Regions from separate parts of the Paenibacillus sp. p3-SID1389 genome, predicted to be linked through region 2. Evidence: predicted binding sites of a transcription regulator. Region 2 holds the regulator's gene; each other region holds the start of a gene.
The links. The regulator Rex, encoded in region 2, represses fermentation and respiration genes when NADH is low (regulators of the CRP and FNR family bind a similar motif). The targets are predictions, from matches to a motif close to TTGTGAAATATTTCACAA.

Region 1 (4,368 bases), on a different contig from region 2:
TGTCCCAAGCTCACCAAGCCGGAGCGGGAGGCCAAATACGCCGAGATCCGTCAGCAGCTTGCTGCGGCTCAAGCGCAATAAAGAGACGGCTATCGCAGGGGTAAGGATGCGCGCGGTTGTTGGTTTCTACATACGCAATATGAATAACGAGCACTTGGCGATCCTGAAGAGGCTTCAGGAGTTGTCTAAGTGCTTTTCTTTTTTCCGATCCCTCAACCTTCCAGCTTAATATCCCAAATCGAAGGGAAGTCTGATAAGGGTTCCCCAATTCTGAACCAAAGGGATAATCGTGCAAAGAGGCGCGCGAGAAGGAGCCATAGGGGCCTTTCGGATATTTTAAATTGAGAAATTTTACTTTCTTTTCCCTCTTGCAATGTGAAAAAAGTCACACTATAATAAGAACCATGAAGTGAAATATTTCACAACAACTCGAGTTTTATAAGTGACGATTTTCACAAGTTAAGAAATTAGCTATACACAATCAAACAGGTATTGATTATGGAGGAGGAAGAAATCATGAAAGTAGCAGTTATCGGATGTACCCATGCAGGCACGGCGGCGATCGTTAATACGGCCAAACTTTACCCGGATGCGGAAATTACCGTATATGAACGGAACGACAATATCTCGTTCTTGTCGTGCGGCATCGCTCTTTATGTCGGAGGGATGGTTAAGGATCCTCAGGGGCTGTTCTATTCCTCGCCGCAGCAATTGGCTGAGCTGGGTGTAAATACAAAGATGCGGCACGAAGTCGTATCGGTAGATACGGATGCGAAAGTCCTTCAAGCCCGGAACCTGGAGACGGGCGAAGTGTTTGAAGATCGCTTCGACAAGCTGATTGTCACGACGGGGTCGTGGCCGATCGTACCGAAATTTGAGGGCAGTGATCTGGAGAATATTTTGCTTTCGAAGAACTATAACCACTCCAACACCATCATCGAAAAAGCGCAGCAAGCCAACATATCGTTGTTGTCGGCGCAGGCTACATCGGCGTGGAGCTGGTTGAAGCGTTCCAGCTTAATGGGAAGCAAGTTACGTTGATCGATGCGGAGGACCGTATTTTGAGCAAATACCTCGATCCGGAGTACACGGACAAGATCGAACAATCGCTCCGCGAACACGGCATCGAGCTGGCTTTAGGCCAAAAGGTCACGCGCTTTGAAGGCGAGAACGGCAAAGTAACGAAAGTCATCACCGATAAAGGCACATACGCTGCAGACCTGGTGATCATGTGCATCGGGTTCCGTCCTAACACGGAGCTGTTAAAAGGTCAGGTCGACATGCTGGACAACGGCGCGATCATTGTGGACGAATATATGCGCACCTCGAAGCCGGATGTGTATGCGGCAGGCGACAGCTGCGCCGTCTTCTATAACCCGACAGGCAAGCATGCCTATATCCCGCTGGCAACCAACGCCGTTCGCATGGGGACGTTGGTAGCGCGAAATTTGGTTGCGCCAACCGTGAAGTATATGGGTACCCAAGGCACTTCGGGGATTAAAATTTACGAGGATAACATCGCCGGGACCGGTTTAACTTTAGCAGCGGCCAAGGACGCCGGTTTGGATGCAGAGGCGGTACTCATCACCGACAACTACCGACCGGAATTTATGCCAACCCATGAGCCGGTCATGCTGAAGGTGGTCTATGAGAAAAATACTCGCCGGATCCTGGGTGCACAAATCATGTCGAAGGTGGATCTGACTCAGTCGATCAAAACGATTTCGGTATGCATCCAAAACGGAATGAAAATGGAAGAGCTCGCTTTCGTTGATTTCTTCTTCCAACCTCATTACAACAAGCCGTGGAATTTCTTGAACAGCGCAGGCTTAGAGGTGCTGCCGGAAGTTCCGAAGCGGGAAACTGTTCACGCCTAAGAAAAAAATATCAGCGAGTTCATTCGTGCGGGAGAATTCAAAGCGCTGGAGCCGAAGGAAGCCGCAAGAGCCATCTTTCTGGCGTTCCTGCACTTTCATCATCCTGCGCACTTCCGCCAATGGACGAATGAACGGATTGATGCAGATTTCGATGCCGTATGGCAGTTAATATTGGACGGGATCGCCGCACCATCCAAGTAAATGCACGGTTAACGTGTAGGTTAAAGACCCTTTCCGGGATTGCTCCGGAAGGGGTCTTTTGTGTTCATGATGCAACACCGACTTTGTGAAAACGTTAACGTGATCTATGTTATTTTTTCGAGGTAGACTCGCACGCTACAATAAACACGTCTTAATAACGACGAATGACCTGTGAAGTGTCGTTTAGAAGTGACATATAAAGGAGACAGGATCATGGCTTATTCAAAACCTGCGCAAATTGCCGAAGTATCCGTGGAATATGGCGTCAAAAAAGCACATTATCCGCTGCTTACCGTATTGATTCTTGGTTTTTTGGGCGGGGCGTTTATCGCGCTTGGCTTCCTTCTTGATATTCGCGTGATCAGCAGCGCTCCGGCGGAATGGGGCAGTATCGCCAATTTCATTGGGGCTGCGGTTTTCCCGATCGGGCTGATCCTCGTGCTGCTGGCGGGCGGTGAGCTGTTGACCGGCAATATGATGGCTGTGCCGTTAGCACGGATGGCGGGGCGGATTTCCACTGGTGACGTGTGCAAAAATCTCGTCCTCATCACTTTGAGCAATTTCGTTGGCGCTTTGTTCGTTGCTTATTTTTTCGGGCATGTGGTTGGCTTAACAGCCAGCGGACCTTATCTTGAGAAGCTGGTCGATATGGCCGGTCATAAGCTGGACGACAGCTTCCTGCAAGCGTTTGTGTCCGGGATCGGCTGCAACTGGCTGGTTGCTTTGGCGGTTTGGCTGTCTTATGGTGCAGACAATATGAGCGGTAAAATCTTGGGCATCTGGTTCCCAACGATGGCCTTTGTCGCGATCGGCTTCCAGCACGTTGTTGCGAATATGTTCCTGATTCCCGCAGCGATCTTTGAAGGGTATTACTCCTGGGGCGAATACTTGGGTAACTTTGTGCCGGTATGGCTGGGGAATTTGACCGGCGGGGCCATCTTCGTGGCTTCGGCGTATTGGACTGCTTTTCTGAAGGATAAAGGGTCCAAAGACGCACAGGTTACTGAGTTGACTACGTCATCTGTAGCGGCGAGAGAACACGGATAAACCGGTTTGGTTGGGCTGGGCTGGGTTTGCTGTCTGTCGGAGCGCTTTTTACACCATTATCCCGATGAATCAGAAAGAATTTGTAAGGATAAAAGTGAGCCTCGACTAGCAGCAAACCAGCTAACCAGCAAACCAGCCGATCAGCTATGGGCTAGAAAGTTACCCTCATCATCCCTCATATCTTTATTAACCTCATTAACTCTCATCAACCGCCCCTTCCTTCGAATCTCTACCTCCCGAAAAGATACCTGAAGAAAGCGGATACCTGATCAAAATGGATACCGACCTAAGATGGATATCTAATCAAATACGGATATCTGAACGAAAGGGATACTTGTAAAAATGGATTATTAATCAAAGTTATACACCTGAACGAAGGGGATAATCGTGTAAAGAGGTGTGCGGAACACCCCCACACTCCGGCATCGGCCCCCGGCCCTGCCAACCTGCCATCCGGCCATCCGTCATCTTGACCGTCCTACCACCTCGCCATTTCGCATCCCACCATCCCGCCATAAGGAAATTCCCGCCTTGGGGTTTACGCCGGGGACGTTTATTCTTACAATAGGCTACAGACAGGAGGGGTGGAACATGATCCATGAACCTAACGGGGTGTTTCCTGCGGTTTGTCCGCTGGATTGTCCCGATACGTGCAGCTTGCTGCTTCATAAAGAGAATGGAAAAATCGTCAAGGTGACCGGCAACCCCGATCACCCGATTACGCAAGGCGCGATCTGCAACAAGGTCCGCAATATGGCGGAGCGGGTCTACCATCCCGAACGGGTGCTGTATCCCCTGAAACGCGTTGGACGCAAGGGGGAAGGGAAGTTTGAACGCATCACCTGGGATGAAGCGATCCAAGAGATCGCGGATCGTTATAAGGGATTGATCCGGGAGTATGGGTCGGAGTCGATCCTGCCGTACAGTTTTTACGGCAATATGGGGATCTTGAGCGTCGATGGGATGGACCGGCGGTTCTTCAACCGTTTGGGCGCGACGCAGCTGCAACAAGGCATATGCAATTCCGCGGGCACTGCGGGATGGAGATATACGATGGGATTCGGCGGCGGGACGAGCCCGGAAGAGACGGTCAAGGCCAAGCTGATCATCGTGTGGGGCGGCAACCTCGTTAGCACCAACATGCACCAGATTGCCCTGATCGAAAAAGCCCGCAAACAGGGAGCACAGCTCGTCGTCATCGACGTGCACCGCAACCGGACAGGACAGCGGGCCGACTGGTTTA
Region 2 (4,368 bases):
CGGCGGTGATTTATGGGAGACGGTGGCCAGTGAGTCGGAATCCTGCTTAGGCCGATCCTGTCCTTGGTTCCGCAAATGCTTCTATCATCGCGCAAAACACGAAGCCGGTGTCGCGGACGTGGTCATTACGAACCACTCTAAGCTGTTTACGGACATCCAGGCGGGGCATCAGCTGCTGCCGGGTTACGAGCGGCTGGTTATCGATGAAGCGCATCATTTAGAGGATGTGGCCGGCAAGCATTTGGGGATTCATATGAAGTATTTTACGGTCGTGCATACGCTGACCCGGTTATTTAAAGACAGCAAGACGGGGCAGCTGGCCAACCTTCGCAGCTCGCTTGAAGCGTCGGGCGCGGAGAAAGCCTCAGAATGGTGCTCAGTCATCGACGGAATCTATCCAACGCTGGTGGACGTGAAGGAGAGCTGGGACAAGCTCAGCGAGCTGCTGTTCAGCTTGATGCCTGACCGCAGCGACGCCGCCCCTGGCGATCCCGGGCAATTCGTGTACCGGCTGTTGCCGAATCGAAAACCAAAGGATTGGGAGACGCTGACCGCGCTCGAAAATCAAATTTACGTAGGTCTTGGCGACGTGCTTCGGAAAGGGGAGCGCCTCCTGTCCGAAATCCGAGAAGAGCAGGACGATTATGCAGCGGAGAGCCTGATCACCGATATCAGCGGCTTGTTTAAAGATTTAGCCGGGGAACGGGAAGCGCTGCGCTTCTTCATGAAGTTGGAGAGCGAGGACACCGTCTATTGGATGGAGGCGAACGGGAACTTCCGTAGCCGGTCGCTCCAGATGTATGCGGTGCCGATTGACGTCAGCGCTCAATTGAAGCAATTTTTCTTCGACCGGAAGAAGAGTGTCGTTATGACGTCCGCGACTTTATCGGTGGATAAATCGTTCCAATATATGATCGAGCAGCTTGGCTTGACTGAGGCGGCGGAAGAGGATCGGTTGATCACAGCGATGCTGCCCTCGCCGTTTAACTACCGCGATCAGGCGTTGCTGGTGATCCCGCGCGATTTTCCAAGTGTGAAGGGCAGCGTGGGGGATGACCATTTCATTCATACGCTGGTGCAATCGCTGGCGGATGCCGCGGTGGCGACGCAAGGTCGCATGCTGGTGCTGTTTACATCCTATCGGATGCTCAGGCAGGTGTATGACCCGCTGAAGGAACTGCTCGCAGCGGAGGGAATCACGGTGATCGGGCAAGGGATGGACAGCGGCAGCCGCACCAAGCTGACCCGACGGTTCCAAGGGAACAGCGCATCGGTGCTGCTCGGGACAAGCAGCTTTTGGGAAGGGGTGGATATTCCTGGCGAGGCGCTGACCAGTTTAGCGATCGTACGCTTGCCGTTCCAGCCGCCAAACCACCCGCTGATGGAAGCGAAGAGCGAACGCCTGCAGCGGGAGAAGAAGAATCCATTCATGAAACTGTCCGTCCCGCAAGCGGTTATCCGCTTTAAGCAAGGATTCGGACGACTTGTCCGCTCGTCGCAGGACCGCGGCATCGTGATCGTTTATGATACCCGGATCCTGGAATCTTATTATGGAAAATATTTCTTATACTCTTTGCCCGGACCGAAGATGGAGCATATGCCATTAACTCAGATGGTTCCGCGCATCTCGGAATGGTTAAATCCCGAAGCCTAAGCCGCTTCATAGATCGCATTGAAGAATAGGGGGAACAAGCATGAAGTCAGATAAAATTTCGGACGCTGTCGTCCGCAGACTGCCGGTTTACCTGCGTTTCTTAAATGAACTCAGCCGACGGGAGGTGCCAACGGTGTCCTCCCAGGAGCTCGGACAGAAGCTGGATCTCAATCCGGCGCAAATCCGTAAGGATTTGGCTTATTTCGGCGATTTTGGCCGGAAGGGGATCGGCTACGATGTCGCTTATTTGATTGAAAAAATTCAACAAATTCTCAATCTGGACCAACAGATTAACGTCGCGCTGGTGGGTGCCGGGAATCTGGGGCAAGCCCTTTCGAATTATAATGCGTATTTGAAGGATAATATGAAGATTGTTGCGGTGTTCGACGCTTCACCGGCTAAGATCGGCAAGCAGATCAACAACATCACGATTCAGCCGATCGAAGAGCTGGCGGAAACCGTCCGGGCGAAAAATATCCGCATCGGCATCATCACCGTGCCGGATACGGAGGCGCAACGCGTAGCGGATGAGCTGGTTGCCGCCGGAATCGGTGCGATTCTGAACTTCGCGCCAACGATTCTGAAGGTTCCGCCGGAAGTTCGGATCCATGCGGCTGACTTCACTACTGATTTGCTGAGCTTGGCTTACTACTTGGAAGACGGAAAGGAAACAAGCAACGTATGAGTCGTAAATGGTTAATTAAGAACGGGACGTTTGCCGTCTTAAATGCGGACCGTCCTGTAATTCACGGATATATGCTCGTTGAGGGCGATACGATCAGCTATATTGGCGAAGAGCGCCCGGAAGGCGTGGAAGGCGCCGAAACGTTGGACGGCAAAGGGTTGTTGTTCCTGCCGGGCCTGATCAATACCCATGGCCATGCGGCGATGTCGCTGCTGCGCGGCTATGGGGATGATATGGTGCTGCAAACCTGGCTGCAGGAGAAAATGTGGCCGATGGAAGCCAAATTTACTGCGGCGGATGTGTATGCCGGTACGGCGTTATCTGTGTTGGAAATGCTCAAGGGCGGGACGACGACGTTCCTGGATATGTACGATCACATGGACGAAGTGGCCAAAGTCGTGGAGGAATCGGGTATTCGCGCCGTGTTGATGCGCGGGGCCATCGGGTTGTGCTCCCCGGAAGAGCAAGATCAGAAGCTCAAAGAAGCGATCGCGTTTGCTCAGAACTGGCACGGCAAGGCAGAAGGCCGCATCACCACGATGATGTCGCCGCATGCACCATACACCTGCCCGCCAGCCTTTATCGAGAAATTTGTGCAAGCTGCCCATGATCTCGATTTGCCGATGCACACGCATATGTCGGAGACGCGCGCCGAGGTAGAGCAGAACGTTAACGATTACGGCGTCCGCCCGGTAGAACATTTGCTGAAGCTGGGGATGTTCTCCCGCCCGACCCTGCTTGCCCACGCTGTGCATTTGACGGACGAGGAAATCGACATCTTGGCAGCGCACGGCGTTACCATCTCGCATAACCCAGGCAGTAACCTGAAGCTGGCCAGCGGGGTCGCCCGCGTACCGGAACTCCTGAAGAAGGGCGTAGTTGTATCGCTGGGTACTGACGGTCCGGCGAGCAATAATAACCTGGATATGCTGGAGGAGATTCGTTTGGCTGCGCTGATTCATAAAGGCGTATCCGGCGATCCAACGGCGGTTCCTGCGCTGGAAGCTCTGAAAATGGGGACGGAATACGGCGCGAAATCGGTCTTCTTGCAAAATACAGGCAAGCTGGCTGCTGGCATGAAGGCGGATATCATCGCCTTAAATACGGAGCAAGCCCATTTCCTGCCGAGAACGGATTATATCTCCCATACCGTTTATTCCGCTGGCGCCAAAGATGTAGAGCATGTCTGGGTCAACGGTAAGCAGGTAGTCAAGCACGGTGCTTGTCTGACACTGGATGAAGAACGCATCCGCTACGAGGCGCAAGCGGCGTTTGAGGGACTGTTGGCACGATAATGAGCGGCGCGCGGTTTCCTGAAGGAGGCTGCTTGCTTAGGAAGGGAAAGGAAGAGTAGCTTGAGGAAGCGAACGAAATGGATCCTGCTGTCCCTCGTGATTCTGTTGATCGTGCTCCTGGGTCTCCACCGGTTTTATCTATACATTCATGAGGATACGTGGAAAGCCGAAAGAGCCGCTATCCAGCAGGCGAAGCAGGAGACGGATCTCGTCCGGGGCGACAAGGTTTGGAAGTCGGTATGGGATGAAGTTACCTGGGTCGTGCAAGGGGAGGATGCATCCGGCCGCCAAATGATGGTCTGGTTAAGGGAAGGACATGATCCAGAGGTACGCTTGCTGTCCGATGGCAAGTCCGAGAGCCAAATGCGTGAGATCATCAAACAATCGTTGCCGGGGATCCGGGTGGTTCGGCTGCTGCCAGGCATATACAATAACCAATTGGTGTGGCAGCTGTTCTATAAAGAGAAGGACCACCATTATTATCGGTTTTTCAGTTTCACGACCGGCGAAGCTTTGCCGGAAGTGTTCACCCTGCCGAACCGCTGACAGGGGGGCTATGGATCAATCATAAATAAACGGTTTCGTTGTTTAGGCGAAGAGCCTGAATCGCGGAACCGTTTTATTTTTTGGCTTGAGAAAAAGTAGCATTTCGGGGTAGAACTACTAGCGTTCATTTTTAAATATCTTCACACTTTTCTTCGAAATTTGATATACGATGTGATATACTCATATTT
Region 3 (4,368 bases), on a different contig from region 2:
CGATACCGCAAGCCATCGTGCGGAGAATGTCGCGGTCGTGCAGCGCCATCTCGATCCGTTCGTAGCAGTATTTATCGTGCATGTAGTGGATCACGTTCAAGGTGTTCACGTACAGCTTAGCCAGCCATTCCATCATCGGGATAAAGCGTTTCTTCACTTCGTCATAGTCGAGGTATTCCGAAGTGATGGCCGGATATTCCGGACCAACTTGGACGCCGGATTTTTCATCCTTACCGCCGTTGATCGCATACAGCAGAGCTTTCGCCAAGTTTGCGCGAGCGCCGAAGAACTGCATTTGTTTCCCGATTCTCATCGCGGAGACGCAGCATGCGATACCGTAATCGTCACCGTAAATCGGACGCATCAGATCGTCGTTTTCATATTGAATCGAGCTCGTCTCGATCGATACCTTCGCGCAGTATTTCTTGAAGGCGTCAGGCAGTTGCTCCGACCAGAGCACGGTCAGGTTTGGTTCTGGAGCCGGCCCCAGGTTGTACAGCGTATGCAGGAAGCGGAAGCTGTTCTTGGTTACGAGCGTCTTGCCGTTTACGGACATCCCGCCGATCGATTCCGTTACCCAAGTTGGGTCGCCGCTGAACAGTTCGTTGTACTCTGGCGTTCTCAGGAATTTCACGATCCGCAGCTTCATGACGAAATGGTCAACCAATTCTTGAGCTGCTTCTTCGGTTAATGTTCCTTCGGCCAGATCGCGTTCGATGTAAATATCGAGGAACGAAGATACGCGTCCGAGGGACATTGCCGCACCGTCTTGTTCTTTGACCGCTGCCAGATAACCGAAGTACAACCATTGGAAAGCTTCCTTCGCATTGTTCGCCGGTCTGGAAATGTCGAATCCGTACATTTCGCCGAGCTGTTTCAATTCGCCTAAAGCGCGAATTTGTTCAGAAATTTCTTCCCGAAGCCGGATCACATCTTCATCGATGACATCTACTTCAAGAGATTTCAATTCTTGTTGTTTTTGCTTGATCAAGAAGTCTACGCCGTACAGGGCAACGCGGCGGTAGTCCCCGATGATCCGACCGCGGCCGTATGCGTCAGGAAGACCTGTGATGATCCCAGCCTTACGGGCGGCTCTCATTTCCGATGTATAAGCATCAAATACCCCTTGGTTATGGGTTTTGCGAATCGTTGTAAACAGATTTACGATCTCAGCTGGCAGATCAAAGCCATAAGCTTTGCACGCATTGATGACCATGTTGATCCCGCCGAATGGATGGATCGTGCGTTGGAAAGGGGCTGAGCCCTGAACGCCTACGATTTGTTCCTTCTCTTTATCCAAATATCCAGGAGCATGGGAAGTGATCGTGGATGGCGTGTTCACGTCTACATCCAGGACCCCGCCGGCTTCCCGTTCTTTCACGGACAGCTGCGATACGATATCCCACAACGCTTTCGTGTTCGCCGAAGCGCCTTTCAAGAAGGACTCATTACCTTCATAAGGATTCACGTTTGATTGGATAAAATCGCGCGTATCCACTTCCTTCATCCATTTCCCAGGTTTGAAGCCTCTCCATGCGTTTTGCGCCTTGGTTTCTGTTACTTCTCTTTCGATCACCGACATCTTGATTCCCTCCATTTTTATATGTGGTCGCGGTTGAAGGTCTATCCCGCGCCTCATGATCCCTAAAATTTGTGATACTTTTCACAACTTAGACAATTATGGTGCCCGGCCCCGAAGGACCGGGTTCCACTCCGTTAACAAACTTCTGAGGGATCATTTATATTGTAATCATAGCTCTTCCTATCCAAAAAGATTGTGACAAATATCACAATAAGTGATATTTGTCACCATTTTTACACGCCTGTTCACTTATTCTTCAAATCTTCCATAGAAGGCGTCGCGATAAATCTCAGCCAGCTCGCTGACCAGCGGCAGCTTCGGATTCGCAGTCGTACATTGGTCTTCGAAGGCACGGTCCGCCAGGTAATCGACGCGCGATTCGAAATCCTTCGCATCGAAGCCAAGCGCTTGGAACGATTCCGGAATGCCCAGCTTCTTGTTCAGATCGCGCACCGCTTTGATCAAGCTCTTCACGCCTTCTTCCGTCGTGCGAGCCGGCAGACCCAGAATGCGGGCGATTTCCGCATAACGTTCATCGGCAACGAAGTTTCTGTATTTCGGCCATGCCGCGAATTTCGTTGGTTTCTTCGCATTGTAGCGGATGACGTGCGGCATCAGAATCGCATTGGTACGTCCATGGGCCGTACCGTATTGACCGCCCCATTTATGCGCCAAGCTGTGGTTGATGCCAAGGAATGCGTTGGCGAACGCCATCCCTGCGAGCGTCGAAGCATTGTGCATTTTCTCGCGGGCCAGCTTGTCGCCGGTCAGCGCCGATTTCTCCAGGTATTGGAATACCAGCTGGATCGCTTTGATCGCCAGACCGTCCGTGTAGTCGTTAGCCATGACCGAGACGTAAGCTTCGATCGCATGCGTCAGTACGTCCATACCGGTATCTGCAACAGCCACTTTCGGCAAGCTGTAGACGAACTCAGGGTCAATGATCGCAACGTCCGGCGTCAGCTCGTAATCCGCCAACGGGTATTTCGTGTTGCCGTTGATTTTATCGGTAATAACCGAGAACGAGGTAACTTCGGAACCGGTACCCGATGTCGTTGGAATGGCCACGAATTTCGCTTTTTGGCCAAGACGCGGATATTTGTAGATCCGTTTGCGGATATCCATGAATTTTTGCTTCAGATTGTGGAAGTCGGTATCCGGATATTCATAGAACAGCCACATGCCTTTCGCCGCGTCCATCGGCGAACCGCCGCCCAGGGCGATAATGCAGTCCGGTTGGAACTTCGCCATCAGCTCAGTACCGCGTTGTACGGTCGTGGTCGATGGATCCGGTTCAACGTCCGAGAACACTTCGATGGCTACCGGCGTTTGGCGTTGACGCAGGAAATGTTCGACTCTTTCCACGTAGCCGAGCTTCACCATCATCGGGTCAGTAACGATCATGACGCGGGAGATGTCCGGCATCTTCGCCAAGTATTGCGTCGAGTTTTTCTCGAAGTAAATTTTGCTAGGCACTTTAAACCATTGCATGTTCACGGTACGATGATTCACCCTTTTCACGTTGATCAGATTCACGGCCGTGACGTTCGACGAAGTCGAGTTGCGTCCGTACGATCCGCAGCCCAGCGTCAGCGACGGCAGGTTTGTGTTGTAGATGTCGCCGATACCGCCTTGCGAAGAAGGTTGGTTCACCAGGATCCGGCAAGTTGGCATCCGATCGGAGAATTGTTGAATCACTTCCTCATTGTTCGAGTGGATTACCGAGGAGTGACCCATGCCGCCGAATTGCACAACTTCCAGCGCACGTTTAATGCCTTCCTCTGCATTCTTCACTTTGTAGCAAGCAAGTACAGGACTCAACTTCTCTGCGGACAATGGGAATTTCGGACCAACGCCTTCGATCTCGGCAACGAGAATTTTCGTTCCGGCCGGGACGTCGATGCCGCACATTTCCGCGATTTTTACGGCCGATTGACCAACGATCGCAGGGTTCACCGCACATTTCTCCGCGTTGATGGCTCCTGCGGTCAGCTTGGCAGCTTCTTCTTTATTTACAAAATAGCAGCCGTTGGCGATCATTTTCTTCTTCACTTGGTCGAAGATCGGTTCTTCGATAATCACCGCTTGTTCGGATGCGCAAATCATACCGTTGTCAAACGTTTTGGACAGGATCAGGTCGTTGACCGCTTGATCCAGATCGGCGCTCTTCTCAATGAAGCAAGGAACGTTACCAGGGCCTACGCCGAGGGCCGGCTTACCGCAGCTATAAGCTGCTTTAACCATCGCGGAACCGCCGGTAGCCAGAATGCAAGCGACATCCGGGTGATTCATCAGCGCGTTCGTGCGGTCCATGGATGGATTTTCGATCCATTGGATACAGTCCGCAGGTGCCCCGTGTTTAACAGCGGCTTCAAGCAATATTTTAGCGGCTTCCGTGCTGCAGGCTTGCGCGGATGGATGGAAGCCGAAGATGATCGGGTTGCGAGTTTTGATGGCGATCAGAGATTTAAAGATGGTGGTCGACGTTGGGTTCGTGACCGGGGTAATCCCCATGATGATCCCAACCGGCTCGGCGATTTTTTGGAAGCTCTCGTAAGGATTGTCTTCGATGACGCCTACTGTTTTTTGGTACTTAATGCTGTTCCAGATATACTCGGTTGCAAACATGTTCTTGATGATTTTATCTTCGTATACGCCGCGTCCCGTTTCCTCGATCGCCATTTTCGCCAGATGCATATGCTTGTCGAGCCCAGCCAAAGCCATCGCTTGCACGATCTTATCGATCTGCTCCTGATCCATGCTCATGAATGCTTCGGAAGCTTTCT

Region 1: M3G15_RS11925 (formate/nitrite transporter family protein) is a predicted target of Rex. The motif match lies at 2,162-2,179, and genes of this name have one in related genera.
Region 3: pflB (formate C-acetyltransferase) is a predicted target of Rex. The motif match lies at 1,652-1,669, and genes of this name have one in related genera.

Annotation. Positions count from the first base shown of each region.
Region 1 is NZ_JALXVO010000024.1:49,979-54,346, reverse strand. Features, by position in the region: gene M3G15_RS11935 (hypothetical protein) at 1-81, shown strand, start outside; partial or broken gene M3G15_RS11930 (FAD-dependent oxidoreductase) at 517-1,877, shown strand; gene M3G15_RS21685 (hypothetical protein) at 1,887-2,078, shown strand; gene M3G15_RS11925 (formate/nitrite transporter family protein) at 2,292-3,125, shown strand; gene M3G15_RS11920 (molybdopterin-containing oxidoreductase family protein) at 3,717-4,368, shown strand, end outside.
Region 2 is NZ_JALXVO010000019.1:20,915-25,282, forward strand. Features, by position in the region: gene dinG (ATP-dependent DNA helicase DinG) at 1-1,654, shown strand, start outside; gene M3G15_RS10135 (redox-sensing transcriptional repressor Rex) at 1,695-2,339, shown strand; gene M3G15_RS10140 (amidohydrolase) at 2,336-3,634, shown strand; gene M3G15_RS10145 (cell wall elongation regulator TseB-like domain-containing protein) at 3,695-4,180, shown strand.
Region 3 is NZ_JALXVO010000021.1:62,954-67,321, reverse strand. Features, by position in the region: gene pflB (formate C-acetyltransferase) at 1-1,582, opposite strand, end outside; gene adhE (bifunctional acetaldehyde-CoA/alcohol dehydrogenase) at 1,832-4,368, opposite strand, start outside.